DNA from 2 places in the Kocuria nitroreducens genome. Region 2 is predicted to be linked to the other one. Evidence: predicted binding sites of a transcription regulator. Region 2 holds the regulator's gene; the other holds the start of a gene.
What was found. The regulator HspR, encoded in region 2, represses chaperone genes until heat shock. The targets are predictions, from matches to a motif close to AAGTTGAGTCNNNNNGACTCAACTT.
Positions count from the first base shown of each region.

Region 1: ACFYE1_RS04660 (Hsp20/alpha crystallin family protein) is a predicted target of HspR. The motif match lies at 8,489-8,513, and genes of this name have one in related genera.

Region 1 covers NZ_JBHZTC010000005.1:88,413-98,145, forward strand. The annotation lists gene ACFYE1_RS04630 (response regulator transcription factor) at 145-891, shown strand; gene ACFYE1_RS04635 (sensor histidine kinase) at 959-2,494, shown strand; gene ACFYE1_RS04640 (beta-phosphoglucomutase family hydrolase) at 2,692-6,015, shown strand; gene ACFYE1_RS04645 (gamma carbonic anhydrase family protein) at 6,051-6,587, shown strand; gene ACFYE1_RS04650 (TetR/AcrR family transcriptional regulator) at 6,655-7,236, opposite strand; gene ACFYE1_RS04655 (Gfo/Idh/MocA family protein) at 7,322-8,416, shown strand; gene ACFYE1_RS04660 (Hsp20/alpha crystallin family protein) at 8,547-9,059, shown strand; gene ACFYE1_RS04665 (NADP-dependent isocitrate dehydrogenase) at 9,258-9,733, shown strand, end outside.
Region 2 covers NZ_JBHZTC010000022.1:39,367-49,099, forward strand. The annotation lists gene ACFYE1_RS14595 (D-hexose-6-phosphate mutarotase) at 1-111, opposite strand, end outside; gene ACFYE1_RS14600 (alanine/glycine:cation symporter family protein) at 178-1,623, opposite strand; gene ACFYE1_RS14605 (multidrug effflux MFS transporter) at 1,779-3,044, opposite strand; gene ACFYE1_RS14610 (LOG family protein) at 3,238-3,852, shown strand; gene trmB (tRNA (guanosine(46)-N7)-methyltransferase TrmB) at 3,857-4,648, shown strand; gene ACFYE1_RS14620 (GNAT family N-acetyltransferase) at 4,645-5,139, shown strand; gene ACFYE1_RS14625 (heat shock protein transcriptional repressor HspR) at 5,170-5,610, opposite strand; gene ACFYE1_RS14630 (DnaJ C-terminal domain-containing protein) at 5,612-6,628, opposite strand; gene ACFYE1_RS14635 (nucleotide exchange factor GrpE) at 6,793-7,452, opposite strand; gene dnaK (molecular chaperone DnaK) at 7,449-9,305, opposite strand; gene ACFYE1_RS14645 (BCCT family transporter) at 9,634-9,733, shown strand, end outside.

The DNA of each region.
Region 1 (9,733 bases), on a different contig from region 2:
GGCACCCTTATCGGCTTCCTGTGCCGGGGCTGTGAAGTGCGTCCGCAAACGGTCCGTGCACGATCCAGGGGCGGGTGCGGGCGCTACGCTGAGGACGGTCCGAGGACGCCGGCGCCGCCGGTGCGGACCAGGAGGGAGCCAGTCGTGACCGAGCCCGTGCAGCGGCCCACCGCAGTGGACCTCCCGCGCCTGCGGCACCCCGACGGCGCTCCGGTGCGCGCCCTCGTCGTCGACGACGAGCCGCTGCTGGCCCAGATGGTCTCCATGGGGCTGTCGATGCTGGGCTGGCAGGTGCGCTCCGCCCACGACGGGGACGCCGCGGTGGCCGAGGCCCGCGGCTTCCGGCCCGACGTCCTGGTGCTGGACGTCATGCTCCCGGGGGGCTCGGGGGTGGAGGTGCTCGAGCGGGTCCGCTCCTTCTCCCCCACCGTCCCGGCCCTGTTCCTCACCGCGAAGGACAGCACCGAGGACCGCATCACCGGTCTCGCGGCGGGCGGGGACGACTACGTGACCAAGCCGTTCGACATGGAGGAGCTGCTGCTGCGGCTGCACCGCCTGGTGCAGCGCGCGGGCATCGCCCACCCGGACTCGGCGGAGCTGGTCGTGGGCGACCTCGTGCTCAACGCGGACACCCGGGAGGTCCGCCGCGGCGGCGGCGAGATCGCACTGACGGCCACCCAGTTCGACCTGCTGCGCTGCCTCATGGAGAACGCGCGCCGGGTGCTCAGCAAGCCGCAGCTCCTCGAGCAGGTCTGGGGCTACGACTTCGGCGGCCAGACCAACGTCGTGGAACTCTACATCTCCTACCTGCGCAAGAAGATCGACGCCGGCCGCCCGCCCATGATCCACACCGTGCGCGGCGCCGGCTACGTGCTCAAACCGGCCGAGTGAGCTCCCGCCGAGGAACTGTCGTGCCATGAGCGGCGTCCGATGAGCACCGTCCGATGAGCAGCGTCCGATGAGCACGGGGGGAACCGGGCCGCGGCGCCGGCCGCGGGGCACCGGCCGGGCGCTGCAGCTGCGCACGAAACTGCTGCTGACGGTCCTGGCGCTGCTGACCGTCGCGTGCGCCGCCGTGGGCGCCCTGGGTGTCGCGGTCCTCAACGTGTCCCTGGGCGAGCAGCTGGACCGTCAGGTCCGGGACGCCTCCTTCCGCACGATCGAGTACGGGGTCCGGGCCGCCGCCGGGCCCTCGGAGGAGCTCGAGGCCATGATGGACGTCCCCGCACAGGGCGCCGGCACCCTCAACGCCCGGATCATCGCCGACGAGGTGGTCCGCGCCGGGCTCTTCGCGCCCGACGGGACACGGCAGCAGCTGACGGACGCGGACCGGCAGCGGATCGAGGAGCTCGTGACGGCGCTCGGCGCGGAGTCGGACGAGGTCGGCGGCCGGCAGTGGGGCCCCGTGGACGTGCAGCTGTCCGTGGGCGGCTACCGCGTGCTGGTGGTCGACGACCCGTGGGACTGGGGGCTCGTGCTGACCGGTCTGCCGCTGGCGGACAAGGAGGACACCCTGCGCAGCTTCGGGGTGAGCACCGCGGCGATCTCGACCGGCGCCATCGCCGCCACGGGGCTGGTCGGGCTCGTCGTCGTCCGGCGCACCCTGCGTCCCGTGGAACGGCTCTCCGACGTGGCGACCCGCGTCTCGGAGCTCGACCTCGACCACGGGGAGGTGGCCCTGCCGGTGGGGGCCGTGGCGCCGGCGGCGCACCCGGACACGGAGGTGGGCCGGCTCGGCCACGCCTTCGGGCGGATGCTGGACAACGTCGCGCACGCCCTGACCGCCCGTCAGCGCAGCGAGACGCGCGTGCGCCGGTTCGTGGCCGACGCCAGCCACGAGTTGCGCACTCCCCTGGCCAGCATCCGCGGCTACGCGGAGCTGATCCGGCTCACGGAGCCGATGAGCACGCAGGGCCGCAGCTCCCTGTCCCGGGTGGAGTCCGAGGCGGCGCGGATGACCGCGCTCGTCGAGGACCTGCTCCTGCTCGCCCGCCTGGACGAGGGCCGCGCGGTGGTCAGCGAGGACGTGGACCTGCTCGAGCTGGTGGTCGAGACCGTCAGCGACCTCCGGGTCGCGGCGCCCGGCCACGTCTGGCGCCTCGAGCTGCCCGACGAGCCCGTGCTCGTGCGGGGCGACCCGGCCCAGCTGCGCCAGGTGCTCATCAACCTGCTCGCCAACGCCCACCAGCACACGCCCACCGGGACGACGGTCACGGCGTCGCTCGGGACGGAGGCCGGCGGCGGGCCGGAATCCGGCGGCGTGACCGTGCTCGCCGTGACCGACGACGGCCCGGGCATCGGCGCCGACTTCCTCGAGCACATCTTCTCCCGCTTCGCCCGGGAGGACCACGCCCGTGCCGGAAGCTCCCGTGGCGCGGGCCTGGGGCTCTCGATCGTGGAGGCCATCGTGCACGCGCACCACGGCCGGATCGACGTCAGCAGCGTCCCGGGCTGCACCCGCTTCGCCGTCCGCCTTCCCCTGGTGGACCACTGAGCGGACGCGGCTTGCCCCTGCGGCCCCCGGGCCGTTTAATGAGCTGGTCAGGAACCGTCGGCACGGACGGCCGTCCCCGCTCCAGTGCCAAACCGCAACGCCGCGTCCGGGGTCCGTCGCGTGCCGCGTGCTTGGGGGTTTCTCCGTGCGGTTCCGAGGGGTCGCGGAGGCCGCACCCACCTCCCGGAGGAACTCTCGTGAACGCACTGCCCACCGCCCCGTTCACCGCGTCCCTGCCCCGCATCCAGGGCGCGGACGCACCTCCGCAGGCGGTCGACCAGCTGCGCATCCCCCACGAGGCCGTGATCTTCGACATGGACGGGGTGGTCACCGACACCGCCGCCGTGCACGCGGCGGCCTGGAAGACCCTCTTCGACGCGATCCTGGCCGACGACCGGCTGGAGCCGGCCGAGGCGGGCACCACGGTGGACCGGCGGCCCTTCGACGCCGACGCCGACTACCGCCACTACGTGGACGGGAGGCGGCGCGAGGACGGGATCCGCTCCCTGCTCGCCGCCCGGGGCGCGCGCCTGCCGGAGGGGGACGAGACACCGGGGGCGTGGACGGTGCAGGGCCAGGCCGTGCTGAAGAACACCTACTTCCAGGACGCCCTGCAGGTCCAGGGCGTGCGGGTCTTCGACAAGACCGTGGCCCTCATCGAGCGGCTGCGCGCAGCCGGGGTGCCGGTGGGCCTCGTGACCGCGAGCCGCAACAGCGTCCCCGTGCTGGCGGCGGCCGGGCTGCAGGACTCCTTCGACATCATCGTGGACGGCCACTTCGCCGCCGAGCACGGGCTGCCCGGCAAGCCGGCGCCCGACACCTTCCTGACCTGCGCGAAGATGCTCGGGGTGAAGCCGGCCCGGTCCGCGGTGGTGGAGGACGCCGTGTCCGGGGTGCAGGCCGCGTCCGCCGGCGGCTTCGGCATGGTGGTGGGGATCCGCCGCCACGGCGAGCGCAAGGACCTGTACCGGGCGGGGGCCACGTTCGTGCTCAACGACGTCGGCGAGCTCGACCTCGGCGCCCGCCGCGACGACCCCTGGAAGCTGGTCTTCGAGGGTTTCGACCCGGCCACCGAGGCCCGGCGGGAGACCCTGCTGACGCTCGCGAACGGCTACATGGGCGTGCGCGGGTCCGCCTGCGAGTTCCCCGACAACGGGGTGCACTACCCCGGCAACTACCTGGCCGGCATCTTCAACCGGGTGGTGAGCCACCTGAGCGGCCGCGACGTCGAGCACGAGTCCATGGTCAACGCCCCCAACTGGACTCACCTGGACCTGCGGGTCTCCGGTGGCGACTGGTGGTCGGAGGGCGGGCTGCGCCCGTCCGACGAGCGGATCGAGCTCGACCTGCGCCGCGGCCTGCTCATCCGCTCCCTCACGCTCACCGACCTCAACGGCGACCGGGGCGAGGACGGGGCCCGCGCCCGGCTGGAGATCGTCCAGCGCCGGCTCGTGTCGCTGCGCTTCCGCCACCTGGGGGCGCAGGAGACCACGGTGACGGCCCGGGGGTTCTCCGGACGGCTGCACCTGCGCACGGGCATCGACCCCAGCGTGCGCAACAACGGGGTCGCGGAGTACCAGGACCTCAACGACCACCACCTCGTGGACCTCGAGTCGACGTCCCTGCCCGACGACCACGAGACCCTGCTCTCCCACGTGCGCACCACCCAGTCCAAGATCGAGATCACCACGGCCCAGCGCACCACCATCGAGGGCGGCCAGAACGTCCGGGAGCGCCGCGAGATCCGCCCCGGCGGCACCGAGTTCCGCCGCCTCCAGGTCAACATCGCCGACGGCCGCCCCGTGATCATCGACTCGACCACGGCGGTGGTCACGAGCCGCGACGCGGCGATCGGCTCGCCCCGTGAGGGCGCCCTTGCGGAGCTGGACCGCAACCCCAGCGGCGTCCGGGGCCTGCTGCCCTCGCACGAGATCGAGTGGTCCCTGCTGTGGGACCGCTTCGACGTGGACGTGTGCCCGAACCCGGAGGAGCGCACCGGGGAGCTGTCCCTGACCCAGCTGGCGCTGCGGGTGCACCTGTTCCACGTGGCCCAGACCCTGGCGCCGCACATGTCGCTGCGCGACGCCGGCGTCCCGGCCCGCGGCCTGCACGGCGAGGGCTACCGGGGGCACATCTTCTGGGACGAGCTCTACATCCTCCCGGTCGTCAACCTGCACCAGCCGCAGGTGACGCGCGCGCTGCTCTCCTACCGGTGGCGGCGGCTGGCCATGGCGAAGCACCGGGCCACCGAGTTCGGGCTCGAGGGCGCGGCGTTCCCTTGGCAGTCCGGCTCGGACGGCCGGGAGGAGACCCCGCCGGAGCTGTTCAACCACCACTCCAACCGGTGGCTGCCGGACAACTCGTGGCGGCAGTTCCACGTGGGCCTCGCGATCGCCTACAACGCCTGGATCTACTACGAGACCACCGGTGACCTCGACTGGCTGGCGGGGCAGGGCTCGGAGCTGATCATCGGGATCACCCGCCTGTTCGCGTCCCTCACCGACTACGATCCCGCGGACGGCCGCTACCACATCGCCGGCGTCATGGGCCCGGACGAGTACCACGACGGCCCGCGCGGCCAGCACGGCGGCGGCCTGAAGGACAACGCCTACACGAACGTGCTCGCGGCCTGGCTGTTCCGGCACAGCGCCCACATCTTCCACGACATGGTGGAGCACCAGCGCGAGGAGCTCTCCGCCCGCTTCGACCTCTCCGCCGAGGAGGTCGGGACCTGGCAGCAGATGGCCGAGCGGATGTTCGTTCCGTTCAACACGGACGGCACCATCAGCCAGTTCCACGGCTACGACGACCTCGACGAGCTGGACTGGGAGTACTACCGGACCAAGTACCGCAACATCGGCCGCCTCGACCTCCTGCTGGAGAACGAGGGCGACATGACCAACAACTACAAGCTGGCCAAGCAGGCCGACACGATCATGCTGGTCTACCTCTTCGGCCCCGACGGCCTGGTCGAGGAGCTCGGCCGGATGGGCTACGAGGTGGACCACGCCGCCATCGAGCGCACCGTCGACTTCTACATCGCACGGTCCTCGCACGGCTCCTCCCTGTCCCGCGTGGTCAACGCCTCGGTGCTCGCCTGGCTGAACCCGGACCGTTCGTGGTCCTCGTTCCAGGACTCCCTGCTCGTGGACCTCGACGACACCCAGGGCGGGACCACGGGCGAGGGCATCCACCTGGGCGCCATGGCCGGTTCCGTCGACGTCGTGACCCGCGCCTACGCCGGGCTGCGCGTGCGGGGCGGATGGCTCGAGTTCGACCCGGCCCTGCCGACCCAGCTGGAGACGGTCACGTTCACCGTGCTGTACCGCGGGCAGGTGATCCGGGTCTGCATCGACCACCACGTCCTGGAGCTCGAGGGCGCCTCCCGCCGCGCGGACGACGTCACGATCCACGTGCACGGCGCGGAGTACGTGCTCAAGGGCGGCCAGACGATCCGCGTGGCCATCCAGCACCGGCACCAGCGCGCCCCGCGGCCGGCCGTCACGCGGCAGGGCGTCTGAGCCGCGGGCCGTGGGGCCGTCGCTAGGCTGGGCGCATGGCACACTCCACGACGCACGGCCTGGTCCTCCCGCACGCGGGGCACGCGCCCCGGGTCGACTCCTCCGCCTTCGTGGCCCCGACCGCAGCGGTCGTGGGCGACGTCGAGCTGGGACCGGAGTCCGGGGTCTTCTACGGCGCCGCGGTGCGCGGGGACCGCTCCCCCGTGCGGCTGGGCGCGCGGTCCAACCTGCAGGACAACGTGGTGGTCCACTCCGACCCCGGCCACCCCTGCACGATCGGCGCGGACGTGAGCGTCGGCCACGGCGCCGTGGTGCACGGGTGCAGCGTGGAGGACGAGGTCCTGGTCGGGATGAACGCGACCGTCCTCAACGGCGCGGTGATCGGCACGGGCTCGCTCGTGGCCGCGGGCGCCGTCGTCCTCGAGGGCACGGTGGTGCCGCCCCGGTCCCTGGTGGCCGGGGTGCCGGCGAAGGTCCGGCGCGAGCTCACGGACGAGGAGCAGGAGAAGGTCCGCGCCAACGCCCGGACCTACGTGCAGCTCTCCGCCGAGCACCGCCTGCTCAACGCCTGACCCCGGCCCGGCGGCCCGTTCCTGCGGCCGTCACTGCGCCGCGCGGGTGCGCGCGTAGTCCCGGCCGTCACTGCGCCGCGAGGGTGCGCGCGTAGTCCAGGTACGCGCCGTGGTCGAAGCCGGGCAGCAGGCACGACTGGACCACCCAGCCCTGCAGCACCGAGAGGATGGCCTGGGCGAACATCCCGGCCCACTGGCGGGCCGCCTCGGCGTCGAGCCCCAGCTCGTCGACCGCCCACCGCCCGTAGCGCTCCTCGACCCGGTCCCGCATGCGCCCCAGGTGCTCGCCCGCCAGCGCGGCCAGACCGGGGTCGCTCACCGCTCCGCCCCAGGTGATGAGCAGCAGGCGGGTGGTGGCAGGGTCCGCGGCCAGCCGCTCCAGCAGTCCCACGACCCACGCCGCGGGATCGGCGCCGGGCTCGTTCTCCGCGGCCGCCAGCACCCGGTCCAGGGCCGCGCGGGCGGCCGCGGCCACGAGCTCCTGCTTGCTCGGGAAGTGGTTGTACAGCGCTCCCGCGGACAGCCCCGTGGCGGCGATGATCCGGTGCATCGACGCCCCCTCGTAGCCGTGCTCGAGGAAGCACGCGCTGGCGGCGGCCACGATCTCGCGGCGGCGCTCGTCCTTGTACTGTTGGCTCACCCGGGGCACGCGCCCAGCCTACGCCACGAACGGTCGTTCGATCAGTGCGGTCGGGCGGAACCGCGGACGACGGACGGCGTGGCAGAATGCGCCCATGCCTGCCCAGACCCTCAGCCCGTTCGTCGACGCCTCCCTCGACGCCGCCCACCTGGACGCCCCCGGCACCGCCACCGGCCGCACGCTCGGGTGGGGCGTGGTCAGCACCGCCGACGTCGCGGAGAAGGTGGTGCCGGACATCGCGGCGCTGCCCGACGCCCGGCTCGTGGCCGTGAGCTCGCGGGTCCAGGACCGCGCCGAGGACTTCGCCCGCCGGCACGGGGTGGAACGGGCCTACGGCAGCACCGCCACGAGCACGGGCCTGGACCGTCTCGCGGCCGACCCGGACGTGGAGATCGTCTACGTGGCCACCCCGCACGGCTACCACCACCGGGACGTGTCGGCGCTGCTGCGGGCCGGCAAGCACGTGGTGTGCGAGAAGGCCCTCGCCATGACCGCGGCGGAGGTCCGGGACCTGCTCCGCCTCGCCCGCGAGCACGACGTCTTCCTCATGGAGGCCGTCTGGACCCGCATGACCCCCGGCTTCCGCACCGCGATGCGCTGGATCCGGGAGGGCAGGCTCGGCCGCGTGCGCTCGGTCGACGGATCCATCGGTACGCACCGGCCCCTGGATCCGGCCCACCGTCTGTTCCGCAGGGCCGACGGCGGCGGGGTGCTGCTCGACATGATGGTCTATCCCCTGACGTGGACGTCCGCGGTCCTGGGGGCGCCGGAGCGCTGGAGCGCCCGCGCCGAGCTCGGCGCCACGGACGTGGACCTGGACACCGCCCTGACCCTGGACTTCGGGCACGGCCGGGCCCACGTCAGCGGCACCCTGTCCTCCACCGTCCCTCACCAGGTGACGATCAGCGGCACGGACGGCTGGCTGCGCGTGGAGGGACGGATCAACTGCCCGACCACCCTGGTGCTGCAGAGCGCCGAGGGCGCCCGCACCGGCACCGCCCCCATCGTGGAGCGCGTGGACGTGGCGGGCGCCGGATACGTCTTCGAGATGCGCGAGGCCACGCGCTGCGTGCAGCAGGGCCTGCTCGAGTCCCCCGTGATGCCGTGGGCCGACTCCCTCGAGCTCGTCGAGCTCTTCGACCGGGTGCGGGAGCGGATCGGCGTGCGGTACCCCCACGACGCCCGCTGAGGGGCGGTTCGCCCTGGGCGATGCGGGCCCGTACCCGTTGAAGACCATGGAACGCAGGATTATCATGGGTGACAGTTGAGTTAATCCGACTCAACTAAATGTCGAAGACATTGCTCATATGGTTGAGGAGATGATTGACGTGGCCACGATGTTCACCCCGTTCAACGATTTCGACCGACTCGCCGCCTCGCTGTTCGCCCGGCAGGGCCTGCGCGAGATGCCCATGGACCTGTACCGGGACGGCGACCAGTACATCCTCCGGGCGGACCTGCCCGGCATCGACCCCGAGAGCGTCGACGTCGACGTCGACGGCCAGCTGCTGACCATCCGGGCGGAGCGGGAGCTGCCCGAGGTGCAGGACGTCCAGTGGATCACCCGGGAGCGGCAGAGCTCCTCGTTCGTCCGCCAGCTCAACCTGGGCCAGGGCATCGACATCCAGAACATCGCCGCGAACTACGACAACGGCGTGCTGACGGTGACGATCCCCGTCACGGCGCAGGCCAAGCCGCGCAAGATCCAGGTGGTCTCCGGCCAGGGCGAGCAGCAGGCTCTGGGCGAGGGCCGGGAGGAGTCCGGCGACCGCGTGATCGGCGAGGGCGAGCTCGTCAACGGCGCCGGGGCCACGCAGTCCACCGAGGGCTGAGCCCGGACCCCCGGCACCGGCCCCGCCCGGAGCGGGACGCCTCGGCGGCGGGCCCGTTCCCCGCGGGGAACGGACCCGCCGCCGCGCCCGGGCCGTCCGCACCCTCCGGCCCGACAGCGGGCGGGGCGCCGCCTCGGGTATCTTGGCACCAGGAAGCCACACCACCGATCCGACGACATCCTGGGAGACAACCCGCACATGGCCAAGATCATCTACACCCGCACCGACGAGGCTCCCCTGCTCGCCACCTACTCGTTCAAGCCGATCATCGAGGCCTACGCCTCGACCGCCGGCGTCGAGGTGGAGACCCGCGACATCTCCCTGGCCGGCCGCATCATCGCCGCGTTCAGCGACCGGCTGCCCGAGGACCAGCGGGTGGACGACGCCCTCGCCGAGCTCGGCGAGCTGGCCAAGACGCCCGAGGCCAACATCATCAAGCTGCCCAACATCTCCGCCTCCGTCCCGCAGCTCAAGGCCGCGGTCAAGGAGCTGCAGGAGCAGGGCGTCGCCCTCCCGGACTATCCGGACGAGCCGCGCTCCGAGGAGGAGAAGGAGACCCGGGCCCGCTACGACAAGATCAAGGGCTCCGCGGTCAACCCCGTGCTGCGCGAGGGCAACTCGGACCGCCGCGCCCCGGCCTCCGTGAAGAACTACGTCCGCAAGAACCCCCACCG
Region 2 (9,733 bases):
CACCGGGGCGTGGCCCGTGGGGATCCATTCGGTCACGTGCGCGCCCTGGTCGTAGACGGCACCGGTGGCGTCCGCGCAGGAGAAGGGGCGGGGCTCGGGGAGTTGGCTCATGCCCCTCAGGCTAGACGGAGGACCCGGTCACCGTCAGGAGGCCGGGCCCTCGTGCGCCGACGGCTGTCAGACGCCGGTGCGCTCGTACGAGTCGATCGCTCCGGGGTGGCCCTCCATGAACTCCTCGACCTGCCGGCGGTCCGCCCGCAGCCTGGGGTCGTGGTGCAGGTAGTGCTTCGTCTCGCGGACGATCAGCCCGGAGAGGAGCAGCAGCCCGAGGAGGTTGGGCAGCGCCATGAGGCCGTTCATCACGTCGGCGAAGTTCCACACCACGGCCAGCGGCACGGTGCAGCCCACGAACACGATCAGGGAGAACACGACCCGGTAGGGCATCACGGCCGGCCTGCCGAAGAGCCGCTCCATGCAGCGCTCGCCGTAGTAGGCCCACCCGAGGATCGTCGAGTAGGCGAACATCACGAGCCCGATCGTGACCACGTAGTGGCCCCACTGCCCCGGCAGGCCCCGGCTGAAGGCATCGCCGGTCATGGTCGCGGCGAAGTCCGCTCCCTGCTCCCAGACCCCGGTGGTGATGAGCACGAGTCCCGTGCAGGTCACCACGATGATGGTGTCGATAAAGGTCTGGGTCATGGAGACCAGGCCCTGGCGGACCGGGTGCGTGGTCTGGGCCGCGGCCGCGGCGATCGCGGCCGAACCCATGCCGGACTCGTTGGAGAAGATGCCGCGGGCCACGCCCATCTGCACGGCGAGCATGATGGCCGATCCGGCGAACCCGCCGACCGCCGCGGAGCCGGAGAAGGCGTCGGTGAAGATGAGGACGATGGCCTGCGGGATGGCTGCGACGTTGACGATGAGGATGAACAGGGCGCCCAGGACGTAGCAGAGGATCATGACGGGGACGAAGCTCGCCGTGACCTTCCCGATGGACTTGATGCCGCCCACGAGCACGGCGAGCGTCAGCACGGCGAGCACGACGCCGGTGATCCAGGTGGGGACGCTGAAGGAGTTCTCCAGGTTGGAGGCGATGGAGTTGCCCTGGGTCATGTTGCCGATGCCGAACGCGGCCAGCGCCGCGGCAATGGCGAAGAAGATCGCCAGGAACTTCCCGAACCCGTTGCGGATGCCGCGCTCGAGGTAGTACTGCGGGCCGCCGGAGATCTCGCCCTTGGCGTCCGTGGTGCGGAACCGCACGGCCAGGAACGCCTCGGAGTACTTGGAGGCCATGCCCAGCAGACCGGTGACCCACATCCAGAACAGGGCGCCGGGCCCGCCGATGGAGACCGCCGTGGCCACGCCGACGATGTTGCCGGTGCCCACGGTGGCCGCGAGTGCCGTGGTCAGCGCCTGGAACTGGGAGACGTCACCGCCGCGGGCGTCAGCGTCCTTGCGGTCGAACAGGGCCAGTCGCAGGGCGGGGCCCAGCTTCTGGACCTGCAGGCCGCCCAGCCGGATGGTCAGGTAGAGGCCGGTGAGCAGCAGCAGCGGGATGAGGACGTACGGCCCCCAGATGATGCCGCCCAGCTCGCCGAGGGCAGTCTCGATGATTTGGAGCATGTGTTCTCCCGTGGGTGTCGGGTGGATCGGGAATCGCGCCGGAACGGGACTGTGACCTCGGCCTCGGCAGAAGGCATCTAATCACAGGTCCGCCGGTCCTTCCGTCAGGGACGGACGACTCGGCCACGGTGTGGCCCCGGCCCGTTCCCGTCCGATCACGGCCCGAGCCGGGCGGCGGGGTCCTCCGGCGCCCGCCGCGAGAGCCGGCGCGCGAGCAGCACCGCGCCCGTGGCGAGCAGTGAGCACACCGCCATGGACATGGCCATCGGCACCGCGGTGTGCTGACCGGCCAGCCCGGTCAGCGGGCTCACGAGCCCTCCCAGGAGGAACTGGACGAGCCCCAGCACCGCCGACCCGGCTCCGGCCCGGCCCGGGACCCGGCCCTGGGCAAGGGCCACGGCGTTGCCCATGACGAAGCCGATGCAGGTCTGGCTCACGAAGAGGTGCGCCAGGGTGGTCCACCCGGTGACCCCGGCCAGCACCAGGCCCAGGCCCACCGCGTTGACGGTGGCCATGACCACGATCGCGGTCCGGAGGATCGTGCCGGGCTCGACCCGGTCGACGAGGCGGGTGTTGACGACCGCGCCCAGGATCGAGCCGCCCGCGTTGACGGCGAAGACCACGGAGTAGCCGAGCGCCGAGTAGCCGAGCACGTTCTGGACCACGAAGGAGGAGGCGGAGATGTACGAGAACAGGGCGCCGAACGCGAGGCCGAACGCCAGCGCGTAGGCCATGAAGGACGGGGTGCGCAGCACCCGCCAGGAGCCGGTGACGACCGCGCCGACCCCGCCGCGGTGCCGCCGGTGCGAGGGCAGCGTCTCGGGGACCACGAGCACGGAGCACGCCAGCATCAGCAGCCCGAACGCCGCGAGCGCCCAGAACACCGTCTGCCACGGGGCCACGGTGGCGATCACCCCGCCCAGCAGCGGGGCCACCACCGGGGCGAGGGAGGTGATGGTCGCGAGGATCGAGAACAGCTTGGCGGCCCCGCGGCCGGAGGCGATGTCCGAGACCACGGCGCGGGCGATCACCACGCCCGCCGCCCCGGCGAGGCCCTGGACCGCCCGCAGGACCAGCACCGTCCCGATGGTCGGGGCCAGGACCACGGCGACGGAGGTGAGCAGGAACAGCGCGTTGCCGGCCACCATGAGCCGGTGTCGGCCCAGCACGTCGGAGACCGGCCCGAGCAGGAACTGCCCCACCGCCATGCCGATCATGTACGTGGTCAGCGTCAGCTGCACCGCGGAGGCTGACGCGCCGAAGTGCCCGGCCATGGCCGGCATCGAGGCCAGGTACATGTCCGTGGCCATCGGGCTCACCGCGCTGAGGATCCCCAGGGCCGCCACGAGCACCACCCGGTCCTTGCCGCCGGAGAGACGCAGGCGGGAGCGCACGGGGTCGTCGGGCGGCGGTGGGCTCACGGGAGGTCCTTCGGCAGGGGTCTGCGGGGCGGGCGCGGGGCGCGTCTCATGCTATCGACGCCGCGGCAGTGGCCACGACGGCGACAGCCACCACCACAGCCACCGCCACGACCACCACGACAACGACGCGGACGGTGACCGTGACGAGGACGGCGACGACCATGGCCGCGACCACGACGGCGACAATGGTCCCATGAGACTCGCCGTGTACACCGGGGCCTCCCTCGGCTCCGACCCCCTGTTCGCCGAGGCTGCCCGGGCCTTCGCCACCACCCTCGCCCGCCGCGGCGTGGGCATCGTCTACGGCGGCGGCCACGTGGGACTGATGGGCGTCGTCGCCGACGCCGCCCTGGCCGCCGGGGGCGAGGTGGTCGGAGTCATGCCGCAGTCCCTCGTCGACGACGAGACGGCCCACACGGGGCTGACCGAGCTGCGCATCGTCCGGACGATGCACGAGCGCAAGGCGGAGATGGCCGCGCTCGCCGACGGCTTCGTGGCCCTGCCTGGCGGCCTGGGCACCCTCGAGGAGATCTTCGAGGCCTGGACCTGGCTGCAGGTGGGGGTGCACGCCAAGCCGGTCGGCTTCCTCGACGTGGCCGGCTGCTGGAGGCCCATGCTGGACGCGGTGGCCTCCATGTCTGCCGCCGGTCTCGTGCGCCCCGAGTACCGGGACGCCGCCGTGGTCGCCCAGGACGCCGACGAGCTGCTCGCCCGGTTCGCGGCGTGGGAGGCGCCGCGCCGGCGCTGGTCCCGGCCGACCGGTCCCGGGGCCGAGGCGCCTGTGGCCCGCCCTGCCCCTAGGATGTGAGGCGATGAGCGAGCACACCCCTTCCCCCGCCGAGGGCTCCGCGCAGGGCCCCGTCCCCGAGGCGTTCCACCGCCGGCCGTACTCCTTCGTGCGCCGCGGCGACCGCCTCACCGCCCGCCGCCAGAAGGCCTGGGACGACTGGGCGCCGACCCGGGTGCTCGACGTCCCGCGCGTGCGCACGGACACCTCCGTCCACCCGGACCACGAGTTCGACGCGGCCGAGGCCTTCGGGCGCGAGGCGCCCCTGGTCGTGGAGGTCGGCTCCGGGCTCGGGGAGGCGGTCGTGCACGCCGCCGCCCAGGACCCCGCGCGGAACTTCCTCGCCGTCGAGGTGTACAAGCCCGGGATCGCTGATCTGCTGCTCAAGGCGGGCCAGGCCGGCGTGCACAACGTCCGCGTGGTGCAGGCCAACGCTCCCGAGGTCCTGGAGCACATGCTCGCCCCGGCCTCGGTCGACGAGCTGTGGGTGTTCTTCCCGGACCCCTGGCACAAGACCCGTCACCACAAGCGGCGCCTGGTCTCCCCCGCGTTCGCCGAGCTCGCCGCCCGGGTGCTCGTGCCGGGCGGGCTGTGGCGGCTCGCCACGGACTGGCAGGAGTACGCCCTGGTGATGCGTGAGGTCCTCGACGCGTCCCCGCACTTCGAGAACGTCCACCCGGGCCCGCTCGCCGACGACGAGCACCCGGACACGGGCTGGGCCCCCCGCTGGGAGGGTCGGGTCCTCACGAGCTTCGAGCGCAAGGCGCAGGAGGCCGGCCGCGTCCCGCGCGACCTCGTCTACCGCCGGACGGCGTGAGCGCAGTCCCCGGTCCGGAGCGGGACGGCTTCGTCGTCGTGCTCCCGGGCGATCCCCGCACGCACCCGCTGCTCGAGGGGCTGCACCTCGAGTACGTGGAGCGCTACGGGCCCGCGATCGGGGCGGAGGAGATGACGCACCACCCCGTCGCCGACTTCACCGCCTCCGCCGGGGGGCTCCTGCTCCTCCTCGAGGGCGGCGCGACGGTGGGCGGCGGGGCGTTCCGCCGGCACGACGACGCCACGGCCGAGCTCAAGCGGGTGTGGACCGCACCGGCGCACCACCGGCGCGGGATCTCGCGCCGCGTCCTGGCCGAGCTCGAGCGGCTCGCCGCCGCGGGGGGCTACCGCCGCATCCACCTCACCACGGGCAACCGCCAGCCCAAGGCGTTCGCCCTGTACCGCAGCAGCGGCTACGTCCCGCTGCCAGGCGCCGCCCGGGTCTACCCGGGCGGCGTCCACGACGTGGGCTTCGAGAAGGTCCTGCGCTGAGGTCGCACCGGTCCGGGGACCGGTGCGGCCTCAGCGCTCCTGCTGGCGCGGGGGCCGGTACAGCACCACGGCCTGCGAGATCTTGCGGGCCCGGGGGCGGGCGCCGCGGGCCATGCGCACCACGTCCCCGCCGACACCGGCGGCGAAGATCCGCGAGGACTCCTCGACCCGGTCCCGGGCCTCTTCGAGCTCCTGGGACAGCTCCGCCACCCTCGACCGCAGGAGCGCGACCTGGTTCTCCAGCTGGAGGATGCGCCGGATGCCCTCGAGGGACACGCCCTGCTGGGACAGCACCTGGATCTGCTGCAGCTTCTCGATGTCGCGCTGGGAGTAGCGGCGGGCCCGGCCGGGGGCGCGGGACGGCTTGACGAGGCCGAGCCGGTCGTACTGGCGCAGTGTCTGCGGATGCATCTCCGCGATCTCCGCGGCCACGGAGATCACGAACAGCGGCTGATCGGCGTCCAGCGCCATCTCAGACCCGTGCCTTCTCGGCGAGCCCGAGGCGGGGATCCTCGCCCCCGGTCGCCTCGGCGAACGCGCGAACGGCCGCCTGCGCCTGCTCGTCGAGCTGGGCCGGCACGTGCACCTCGACCGTCACGATGAGGTTGCCCGCGCCCTTGGCCGTGCTGAACCCGCGCCCCTTGACGCGGAAGCGCCGGCCCGAGGACGTCCCGGCGGGCACCTTCACGCGCACGGTGCCGCCGTCCAGCACGGGCACCTCGATCGTGGCGCCCAGGGCCGCCTCGGGGAACGTGATCGGCACGGTGACCTCGACGTCGTCCGTGCCCTCCCCACGCGTGAAGAAGGGGTGCGGTGTCACGTGGACGGTGACGTAGAGGTCACCGGCGCCGCCCGGACCCGAGTGGCCCTTGCCGGCGAGCTTGAGCCTCTGCCCGTCGCGCACGCCGCTCGGGATCCGCACCGTGGTCTCCTGGCCGTTGCCGCGGCGCAGCTTGATCGTGGTGCCGTGCACCGAGGAGCGGAACGGGATGGTCGTCTCCGTCCGGATGTCCTCCCCGCGGGCCGGCGGGGCCTGGTAGCCGCCGTATCCGCCCGGCGCCCCGTACCCGGTCTGGCCGCCGAACTGCGCGAACAGGTCCTCGAACCCGCCCGGGCCACCCGACCCGCCCGTGGAGTAGGTCGTGCGGCGTCGGCGACCGCCGCCGCCTCCGCCGAAGATGTCGCCGAAGAGGTCCTCGAAGTTCGCCGAGCCGCCGGCGCCGCCCGGTCCGCCGGCGGTGAAGCGCGCACCGGAGCCCATGGCGCGGATCGCGTCGTACTGCTTGCGCTCCTCGGGGTCGGAGAGCACGGAGTTCGCCTCCGTGATGTCCTTGAACCGCTGCTCGGCCTCCGCGTCGCCCGGGTTCTGGTCCGGGTGGTACTGGCGGGCGAGCTTGCGGTAGGCCTTCTTGACGTCGGCTTCGGACGCGTCCTTGGAGACGCCGAGAATGCTGTAGAAGTCCTTGTCGATCCAGTCCTGGCTGGCCATGACGCCTCCTTTCTGTGGGGCCGGTCGGGGGCCTGCGGAGCAGGGCCCGGTGGTGGTCCTGGGGTCGTCCCCGGCGCCGCGGCGCCGGGGACCGGTGGACGGGTCAGGGGAGGCCCGCGGGACGGACCTCCCCTGCCGTCGCCGGGATCAGGCCGGGACCGGCCTCACTCGGCGACCGCGACGGCGACCTGGGCCGGCCGCACCACGCGCTCGCCGATCCGGAAGCCGGAGCGCAGAACCATCGAGACCTGGTCCGGCTCGACCTCGTTCGTGGGCTGCTGCAGCACCGCCTCGTGGACGTTCGGGTCGAACCTCTCGCCGACCGCCCCGATCCGGGTCAGCCCCTGGCGGACGAGGGTCTCCTCGAGCTTGTTCGCGATCGCCGCGAACGGGCCGTCGGTGAGGTCCCCGGCCTGGCGGGCCGCGTCGATGTCGTCGAACACCGGCAGCAGCGTCTGGAGGAGGTCTCCCGTCACGAAGGTCCGGAGCTGCTCCTTCTCGCGCGCAGTGCGGTGCTTGAAGTTCACGAACTCCGCCTGCAGCCGGCGCAGCTCCTCGAGCCGCTCCTCGGCGAGGGCCGCCGCCGGGGAGTCCTCCCCCGCGGTCGCCGGCGCGGCGTCCCCGGCCTCCGCGTCGGTCGACTGGGGCGTCGAGAGGATGTCGTCCACCGTCAGGCCCTCCGGCGCGGCCTCCTCGCGGGGGCTGTCACCGGAGTCCTGCGCGCCCTGCTCGCCGTGGTGGGCGGCGGGCCCGCCGGGAGCGTCCCCGGCGCCGTGGCCGTCCGCGTTCTCGTCGGGTCCTGGTGTCGGGTCGGGCATGCTCACTTCTTCTCGTCCTCGTCGTCGACGACCTCGGCGTCGACGATGTCCTCGTCACCGGTGGCACCGGTGGCGCCCGCACCCGGGCCGCCCTCGGCGCCCTCGGTCTGCGACTGCGCATAGAGGGCCTCGCCGAGCTTGGTCTGGGACTGCTGCAGCTTGTCGTAGGCCGTCTTCACGGCGTCGTCGTCCTCGCCCTCGAGCGCCTGCTTCAGGGCGTCGACGTCCGCCTGCACCTCGGACTTGACGTCCGCGGGCAGCTTCTCGTCGTTGTCCTTCAGGAGCTTGTCGACGGAGTACGCCTGCTGCTCCGCATTGTTGCGCAGGTCGGCCGCCTCGCGGCGCACCCGATCCGCCTCGGCGTTGGCCTCGGCGTCCTTGACCATGCGGTCGATGTCCTCCTTGGAGAGGGAGGACCCACCGGTGATGGTCATCGACTGCTCGGTGCCGGTGCCCTTGTCCTTCGCGGAGACGTGCACGATGCCGTTGGCGTCGATGTCGAAGGTGACCTCGATCTGCGGCATGCCGCGCGGCGCGGGGGCGATGCCGGTCAGCTCGAAGGTGCCCAGGTTCTTGTTGTCGCGCGTGAACTGGCGCTCGCCCTGGAAGACCTGGATGGACACGGAGGGCTGGTTGTCCTCGGCTGTGGTGAAGGTCTCGGACCGCTTGGTGGGGATCGCCGTGTTGCGCTCGATGAGCTTGGTCATCACGCCGCCCTTGGTCTCGATGCCCAGCGACAGCGGGGTCACGTCGATCAGCAGCACGTCCTTGCGGTCGCCCTTGAGCACGCCGGCCTGGATCGCGGCGCCGACGGCCACGACCTCGTCCGGGTTCACGCCCTTGTTGGGCTCCTTGCCGGCCAGGCGCTGGACGGTCTCCGCGACGGCGGGCATGCGGGTCGAGCCGCCGACGAGGATCACGTGGTCGATGTCGGACACGGAGATGCCGGCCTCGGCGATGACGTCCTTGAACGGCTTCTCGGTGCGCTCGAGCAGGTCCCGGGTGAGCTCCTCGAACTTGGCGCGGGTGAGGCGCTCGTCCAGGTGCACGGGACCCTCCGGGGTCACGGACAGGTACTGCAGGGAGATGTTGGAGCTGGTGGCGGAGGACAGCTCCTTCTTGGCCTGCTCCGCGGTCTCCTTGAGGCGCTGCAGGGCGATCTTGTCCTTGGACAGGTCGGCGCCGGTCTTCGACTTCACCTGCGCCAGCAGCCAGTCGACGATCCGCTGGTCCCAGTCGTCGCCGCCGAGCCGGTTGTCGCCGGCGGTCGACCGGACCTGGATGGTGGAGAAGTCGTCCTCGTCCTTGCCGACCTCCAGCAGGGAGACGTCGAAGGTGCCGCCGCCGAGGTCGAAGACCAGGATGAGCTCGTCCTCCTTGCCCTTCTCCAGGCCGTAGGCGAGCGCCGCGGCGGTGGGCTCGTTGACGATGCGCAGCACGTTCATGCCGGCGATCTCACCGGCCTCCTTGGTGGCCTGGCGCTCGGCGTCGTTGAAGTACGCCGGGACGGTGATCACGGCGTCGGTGACCTTGTCGCCGAGGTAGGACTCGGCGTCGGTCTTGAGCTTCATCAGGATGCGCGCCGAGATCTCCTGCGGCGTGTACTTCTTGCCGTCGATGTCCGTGGACCACCCGGTGCCCATGTGGCGCTTCACCGAGGCGATCGTGCGGTCCACGTTGGTGACGGCCTGCCGCTTGGCGATGTCGCCGACCAGGGTCTCGCCGTCCTTCGAGAAGGCCACGACGGACGGGGTGGTCCGGTTGCCCTCGGCGTTGGCAATGACGGTGGGCTCGCCGCCCTCCAGCACGGACACCACGGAGTTGGTGGTGCCGAGGTCGATTCCTACTGCACGAGACATGGGCGTGTTCTCCTTCGGGTCGAGCTGAACCGGGTGGGCCGCAACGGCCCGGTTGGGGTCCCGGAGGTCTCAAGTTCTTGAGTTTTCCTGGCTCAAGTCTGCCACGTGAGCCGCCGATGTCAACTTAACTTGAGCCATGTTGACTCAACTCAGGAGCGACGGCGGGTGTGAGAAGCCCCGCACTCCCTGCCCCAGCGACAGGGCGTCGGCTACGCTGGGCTGTTTGTGCCCGGTCTCGCGGGCCACCGACGACACTTCCGGGTCCGCCCCGCACGCCACCGCACGCACCGACACGCCACCGCACGCACCCGACACCTCAGGAGCCTTCGTGAGCAGCACGCCACCCCATTCGCCGCAGCCGCCCAGCGCGGCCGAGTCCTCCCGCCGGCCGAAGCCCCGGGAGGTGCTGCGTGAGATCAACTACCCGC